One region of the Bacillus sp. LQ01 genome, then DNA from elsewhere that is predicted to be linked to it. Evidence: predicted binding sites of a transcription regulator. Region 1 holds the regulator's gene; the other holds the start of a gene.
The links. The regulator Rex, encoded in region 1, represses fermentation and respiration genes when NADH is low (regulators of the CRP and FNR family bind a similar motif). The targets are predictions, from matches to a motif close to TTGTGAAATATTTCACAA.
Positions count from the first base shown of each region.

Region 2: AC22L0_RS21500 (DUF1641 domain-containing protein) is a predicted target of Rex. The motif match lies at 2,502-2,519, and genes of this name have one in related genera.

Region 1 covers NZ_JBYEZL010000012.1:7,350-11,442, reverse strand. The annotation lists gene AC22L0_RS28820 (ABC-F family ATP-binding cassette domain-containing protein) at 1-1,030, opposite strand, end outside; gene AC22L0_RS28815 (redox-sensing transcriptional repressor Rex) at 1,218-1,847, shown strand; gene AC22L0_RS28810 (YdiK family protein) at 1,877-2,068, opposite strand; gene AC22L0_RS28805 (CPBP family intramembrane glutamic endopeptidase) at 2,065-2,814, opposite strand; gene groES (co-chaperone GroES) at 3,193-3,477, shown strand; gene groL (chaperonin GroEL) at 3,516-4,093, shown strand, end outside.
Region 2 covers NZ_JBYEZL010000003.1:160,768-164,860, reverse strand. The annotation lists gene tyrS (tyrosine--tRNA ligase) at 1-460, shown strand, start outside; gene AC22L0_RS21505 (NAD(P)/FAD-dependent oxidoreductase) at 769-1,947, opposite strand; gene AC22L0_RS21500 (DUF1641 domain-containing protein) at 1,992-2,432, opposite strand; gene AC22L0_RS21495 (winged helix-turn-helix transcriptional regulator) at 2,868-3,212, opposite strand; gene AC22L0_RS21490 (MFS transporter) at 3,585-4,093, shown strand, end outside.

The sequences.
Region 1 (4,093 bases):
GGTTCTCATCATAGCCAATGGTTGCATCATTTACTTGTAAAACATCATTTCCACTTTGCTTTTCAATATCGAAGTGGAATGATGCTGACTTAGAATCCCCTAATGGTCTCGTTAATAATTCCATTCTGTCTAGTTGTTTACGACGACTTTGAGCACGTTTCGTTGTAGAAGCGCGAGCTATATTCTTTTGAACGAAGTCCTCAAGTTTTGCGATTTCATCTTGTTGTTTTTCGTAACGTTTCATTTCTTGCTCATATAATGCTGATTTTAAGTCTAAATATTTACTGTAGTTACCAACAAATCGTCTGCTTTCTTTATTTGAAATTTCATATACTTGTGTAACGAGTTTGTCTAAGAAATAACGGTCATGTGAAACGATTAATATTGCGCCAGGATAACCTTGTAAATATTGCTCAAGCCACGTTAATGTTTCGATGTCTAAATGGTTTGTAGGCTCATCCAAAATAAGTAAGTCTGGTTTTGTTAATAATAATTTCCCGAGAGCTAATCTTGTTTTTTGCCCGCCGCTTAAAGTAGAGATCGTCGTCTGGTGCGTTTCAACTGGGAAGCCAAGGCCGCTTAAAATGGAGCGAATATCCGCTTCATATTGATATCCACCTTGATCTTTATAATTGAGTTGCAATTGGTCATAATCAGCTAACAATCTTTCATATGTAGCTTCGTTTGAAAAGTTTTCTTCTTTTCCCATTTCTTGCTCAAGTCTTCGAAGTTTTGTCTCCATTTGCTGTAAGTGGGTAAAGACGGTTAGCATTTCATCCCAAATTGTTAAAGACGTTTCTAGTCCAGTATTTTGAGCTAAATATCCGATTGAGACATCTTTCGGTTTTATAATTTCGCCACCATCATGAGATAATTCACCAGCGATAATTTTTAATAATGTAGATTTGCCTGCTCCATTCCTTCCAACTAATGCGATACGATCTTTTGTTTGTACTTCCAATTTTATGTTTGCAAGAATCGTTTCTGCACCGTATAATTTCGAAAGCGCGTTTACTTGTAATAAAATCAATGTTTTCACCTCAAATAATTTCTTAACTTTGCCATGTTTATATTTCTCAATCATACTAAAAATAGTGTATAGTTTAAAATAAAGAGAGAATACTTCTTCTCTTTATTATACAAGGAATTTAATGAGTGCTAAACTTCTGTATTTGATTAAAGTATATGAATAAAGATAGGAAGAGAGGAGAGGTCATATGGATCAGCAAAAGATTCCACAAGCCACTGCTAAAAGATTGCCTCTATACTATCGATTTATCCAAAACTTATCTCTTTCTGGTAAGCAGCGTGTTTCATCGGCCGAATTGAGTGAGGCAGTAAAAGTAGATTCCGCAACAATACGAAGAGATTTTTCGTATTTTGGAGCGTTAGGGAAAAAGGGATATGGATATAACGTAAATTATTTATTATCATTTTTCCGCGAAACACTTGATCAAGATGATATAACACGTGTAGCACTTATTGGAGTAGGTAATTTAGGGACCGCTTTCTTACATTATAATTTCACGAAAAACAATAATACAAAAATTGAAATGGCATTTGATGTTAGTGAAGAGAAAGTTGGAACAGAAATCGGGGGCATTCCTGTATATCATTTAGATGAATTAGAAGAGAGATTATCAAATGATATACAAGTGGCAATATTAACAGTACCGGCTACAGTAGCACAAGCTGTAGCAGATAGATTAGCTGAAACGAGCGTGCACGGTATTTTGAATTTCACACCAGCGCGATTAAACGTATCAGAGAATATTAGAATTCATCATATTGACTTAGCTGTAGAGTTACAAACATTAGTTTACTTTTTGAAAAACTATCCACAATAAAACGCAGAGGAAGCGACCTCTGCGTTTTATTATTGTTTCTTCTTTGTGAATTTAATTAATATAAGGCGAAGTGCCAAATTAAAATCAATTGTTGCCATAACTGCAAATAGTATTGTCCACATATTCCAGATTGTATCTGTCACGTTCGTAATGGCGAAGCGTGTAAAGATACATCCAAGAAGGAAGTATAGTGCAGCCATGAACAATGGTGAGTTTCTCATACAAAAAATCCTCCGATAAAGCCTTGCATTTTTTCAGCTTCTTTAATCATTTCTTGAATTTGTTCATTGCTCATAAAAATTTGCCCAATAGCGACCAATGTATTCATCGCAACATGAGCTGCAATCGGAACGATAATCCGTTTCGTCTTCACATATAAGAAGGCGAATACGAGCCCCATAGCAGTGTATACCAATAAATGAGTAAAATCAAAATGAATTGCTGCGAATACAAGCGAACTAATGATAGCTGCGATAAAGAAGTTAAACTTCTTATAAAGTGCACCAAATAAAATTTTTCTAAATACGATTTCTTCTAAGATAGGTCCAATTATAGATACAACAATAAGGAACCAAGGGGTCGTTCTTGCAATCTCCATCAGTTTCATTGTATTTTCTGAACCTTGTTTAATTCCTAGCAGCTGCATCTCGATCATACCGGCAACTATTTGTGAAAAGAAAGCCAAGAAGAACCCGATGAAAATCCATCCAATAGTAGCTGGAGCAGAAGAGCGCTTTGGATCTAAATGCCTGTCACGAATATCTGTTCTAAGTAACCAAAGTACGATACATAATGCAACAAAGAAGCTAATAATTGCCCAGTGTCCCGTTATGATTTGTCCTTTTTCCTCAATGGTAAATCCTCTATTATCATAGAGTCCTGTTTTTAGGAGAAGTGGCAATCCAACAACGCCAGATAACTGCATTAAAATGTATGTAACGATAATCCACCAGTATTGTTTCTTCAAATGGTTTAACCATCCTTTCTAACTATAGTGTATGAGATAAGTTAGGATAACATGTAAATATGCTACCTACGATATAAACCTCACTTGAATTATGTTTTTTTCGTAAATCCTTATTTGAAATTATAATAGAAGACAGGAGAAAGTTGTGTGTGTAGCGAAAACAACTTAGGGTGTCCTTTCATATTGTAACATACGAGCAGTGGAAACAACGATTCATATAGTAAAGGCAGTATTCTATATAGTGATTTGCGAAAAAATTATGATTTTTTTACTTGCAAAAGAAATTGAGATTATTTATTATTATAAGTGTGTTAGCACTCGGATGACTTGAGTGCTAATAAAAGAAATTTACATAACAAAATGAGGAGGTTATTGTTCATGCTAAAGCCATTAGGTGATCGCGTTGTAATTGAGCTTGTTCAAGCAGAAGAAAAAACAGCAAGTGGTATCGTATTACCAGATACTGCAAAAGAAAAACCACAAGAGGGTAAAGTTGTTGCAGTAGGTACTGGTCGAGTGCTTGAGAATGGTGAGCGTGTTGCTTTAGAGGTAGCAGCAGGTGATCTTATCATCTTCTCAAAATATGCAGGTACTGAAGTGAAATATGAAGGTACAGACTACTTGATTTTACGTGAAAGTGACATTTTAGCAGTTATCGGTTAATTATATAAATCTTAAAAAATCCAAGGGGGTCAATTATTATGGCAAAAGATATTAAATTTAGTGAAGAAGCACGTCGTTCGATGCTTCGCGGTGTCGACACTCTTGCAAACGCAGTAAAAGTTACGCTTGGACCAAAAGGTCGTAACGTTGTACTTGAGAAAAAATTTGGTTCACCACTTATTACAAATGATGGTGTAACAATCGCAAAAGAAATCGAATTAGAAGATGCATTCGAAAACATGGGTGCGAAATTAGTAGCAGAAGTTGCTAGCAAAACAAATGACGTAGCTGGTGACGGAACAACAACTGCAACTGTATTAGCGCAAGCTATGATTCGTGAAGGTCTTAAAAACGTAACAGCTGGTGCTAACCCAATGGGTCTTCGTAAAGGTATCGAAAAAGCTGTTACTGCTGCAATCGAAGAATTAAAAACGATTTCTAAACCAATCGAAGGTAAATCTTCTATCGCACAAGTAGCTGCTATTTCTGCAGCTGACGAAGAAGTAGGTCAATTAATCGCTGAAGCAATGGAGCGCGTTGGTAACGACGGCGTTATTACTTTAGAAGAATCTAAAGGCTTCACAACAGAATTAGACGTAGTAGAAGGTATGCAATT
Region 2 (4,093 bases), on a different contig from region 1:
GAAATACTTTACGTTCTTAACGAAAGAGCGTATTGATGAATTAGCAACGAAGGTAGAAACAGAGCCTCATAAACGTGAAGCGCAAAAAGTGTTAGCGGAAGAAATGACGAAATTTGTTCATGGAGAAGAGGCGTTCCTGCAAGCTGAGAAAATTACAGCAGCGTTATTTAGCGGAGATATTAAATCGTTAACAGCTGATGAAATTGAACAAGGCTTTAAAGAAATGCCAACATTCCAGTCTTCAAAAGAGACGAAAAACATCGTAGAGTGGCTAGTCGATTTAGGGATTGAACCATCTAGACGACAAGCACGCGAGGACATTAATAATGGTGCGATTTCTATGAATGGTGAGAAAGTAACAGATGTGGGTACAGATGTTACTGTAGAAAATTCATTTGATGGAAGATTTATTATTATTCGTAAAGGGAAGAAGAACTACAGTCTTGTGAAATTAGGATAATAAGTAAGGTTGGAAAATATATCGGCGATTTTTCGAATATATCGACCGTAACTCAAATTATATCGGCGATTTTCGAAATATATCAGCGCAAATCCGAATATATCAGCGATTTTCCCAATATATCGATTTACCGACAAAAAGCGACAATAAGAGCTGTTCCGAACGGGACAGCTTTCATTATAAAAAGTCAGTATATTTAGATAAATTTAAAGGGTATATAATTTTTTTGACGAATAAATAAGTTAGAGAAAATTACGGATAAAAAATAGCCCGAACCATGCAGGGCATGATTCGGGCTTATATTCAGATTAGTAAGCTAAGCTGAATAGACCTTTAATGTGTGATAAGTAACGAACGTTACTTGCTTCTTTCATTAATGATGCTGGTAAGCCTTTAAGTGGAGTATTGCTTGCTCCAATTGTAGCAACCGCATCTTTACGTCCTAGACTAGCAAGTGTTCCAGAGTTTACAGGTGCGAACTCTTCCAATGCTTTGCCTTCTAGTGCTGCGTATAAGTTGTATCCAATTAACTCACCCATTTGCCAAGCGATTTGTGCAGTTGGTGGGTATGGACGTCCGTCTGGAGCGAAGACAACAGCGCTGTCTCCAGCAACGAATACGTCTTTGTGAGAAGTAGATTGTAGGTATGCATCAACTGTTGCACGTCCACGGTTAACTTCAAGACCTGATTCACCGATTAATGGGTTACCTTGTACGCCGCCTGTCCAAACGAATGTGTTAGCAACAAGTTTTTGACCGTCTTTTAAGTCGATTTCATTGCCAGCAACGTTTGTTACAGGAAGACCAGTTAAGAATGTAACACCGCGTGCTTCTAGGCTAGTAGTTGCACGTTCGATTAAGTGGTCTGGTAATACTGGAAGGATTTTTGGACCTGCTTCAACAAGAAGAAGTTTCACTTCTTTTGGATTTACGCCGTGGCTTTTTGCAAGTTTAGGCATAATGTCAGCAAGCTCACCAACTAGCTCAACGCCAGTTAATCCGCCACCACCGATTACGATTGTAGCATCAGCTTCGTTTTTCGTTTTCGCGTATTCACGAATACGGTCTTCAACGTGTTTGTAGATTTTGTTTGCATCAGCAGCAGATTTTAATACCATGCTGTTTTCTTCTAGTCCTGGAATACCGAAGTAAGCAGTTTTACTTCCTAAAGCAACTACAAGTGCATCGTAAGATAAAGTAGTGCCACCAGCTAGTTTGATTTCTTTGCTATCAACTGAGAATGACTCAACTGTTGCGATTTTAAGATCGATGTCTTTCCCTTTGAAAAGCTTTGTAAGTGGCATTGCAACTGCTTGCTCAGACACGTTACCAGCTGCAAGGCGGTGTAGTTCAGTGATGATTTGGTGTGTTGGGTATTGGTTAATCACTGTAACTTGTGCTTCTGATTTGCTGTAATATTTACGTACGTTTAAAGCGGCAAGAAGACCGCCATAACCAGCGCCTAAGATGACAATTTGTTTTGACATAGTATGATATCCCCCGTCTTTACTAATTGTTGTTATAAGTTAAATTATTTATTGTTACGTTCTGCACTAATTTGAAGATATGCGTTCACAAAGCGGAACATTTTTTGTGCTTGTGGATCTTTTAGTAATTTTAACAGGCCGAATAGGCCGATAACTTCGTTGCTTTCTTCAGCACGATCTTTCGCTTCGATTGCAGTTGCAGCCATGCTTTTCACTGTATCTTTTACAGGTTCTACAAGCTCTGTAATTGCACCAACAGTGTCGCTTTTTAATACTTCATCAGTAGCAACAGTTTGAGCGAAGTCATAAGACTTAGTTAAAATATTAACAAGCTCAGTTAATTTTGGAAGCTGTTCTACTAGTGTTGTTAATGATTCTTGTACCTCAGGTTTTAACAACTGATCAAGTACATCAAGTTGTCCTTGGCTAGCAGAAATTTGTACAGTTTCTTGTTCTGGCTTTGTTTGAGTCATAGTTTCTGGCATCTCCAATTCTCCTTTACGATAGCAATACTCTTATTTTTTATAAGTAAGATAGTAAACGTTTACGAAACTTTATACAAAGTTTCACAAAACACAATAAAATGCCTTTAAATTTATGACAGCAAGTAAGCTGCAAACATAAATCTAAAACCATAACGTCTTACTTATTATTTATGAACTGTCCGATACATGGCTTGTCCGCATAATGGAAAAGCTCCGTTACCGGAAAGTGTATATAATATATATCCTATATTATATACTATATACACCTATGTTAACATAAAAATGATTCCTAATTATTTGATATTGAGTGTATAACGTAGTGCTGACAAGGTATGAAAGCGTATAAAATATTTTGTTCCAGTTAGAAATGTATATACATATAAAGAAAAAAAGGAAAAAATGAACAAATTCATGTTCGTTTTTTCCTTTTTCCTATTATTCACCTTCTACAATTAGCATCGAGGTGTTACCGCTTTTTTCAAGATGGCATTCGCCCCAAGTACAAAGAGAATCAAGAATGGACTCTAAAGACCAACCGTATTCTGTAAGTGAATATTCTACTTTTGGTGGTACTTGATTGTATACCTTTCTTTGAATAACCCCATCGTCTTCTAATTCACGTAATTGCTGAGTTAACATTTTTTGTGTAATCCCAGGCATTAAACGTTTTAGTTCACTCGTTCTTTTTGTGCCTTTCGTTAGATGACAAAGGATAACAACCTTCCATTTTCCACCGATAACCTCTAAAGTCGCTTCAACGGGAATATTGTATTTCTTCATATAAAAATCTCCTTTGATGAATGTAGATTTAAGTTCTCCAACAAAAGAAGCTAAATAATTAAATGTTACTAAAAAGTGCCTATAGCACTTTAAAGTACGTACTTTTTATCATGTTGAATATGTTCCATAATAGCATACGTAAGAGGGAAATGAGTAGTACGGTACTAAAAAGTGCCTATGTTACTTTTAGGTACCTATCGTACTTTTAAGTGCGTTCTTCAAAAAAAGAGTAAAGCCATTCATAATAGCGTATATCAACAGTAAAGTTATTTTTGTAGAAGATAAAAAGGCCTTTTTATCATACTATTATGATTGGATTTCTCGCATTAAGGAGGAGTTCAATTGAATTCATATACAGTATCTTCTTCGGTTATGCAGACGAATCGGAGAAGTATGTTTGCTTTATTAGCACTAGCAATTAGTGCGTTTGGAATTGGTACAACTGAATTTATTAGTGTCGGCTTATTACCATCTATCTCAGAGGATTTACATGTTTCTGTTACAACAGCGGGGTTAACTGTTTCTTTATATGCATTAGGAGTAGCGTTTGGTGCTCCAGTATTAACGTCATTAACAGCTAGTATGTCGCGAAAGACGTTATTAATGTGGATTATGATTATTTTCATTATTGGTAATGGAATTGCGGCGGTAGCAACAAGTTTTACTGTGTTACTTATTGCGAGGGTTGTATCTGCATTTGCGCATGGTGTTTTTATGTCAATTGGATCTACAATTGCGGCTGCGCTTGTACCTGAGAATAAACGTGCAAGTGCAATAGCATTTATGTTTACTGGTTTAACTGTTGCGACTATTACAGGTGTACCAATTGGAACATTTATCGGTCAACAATTTGGCTGGAGGGCCTCGTTTATTGTTATTGT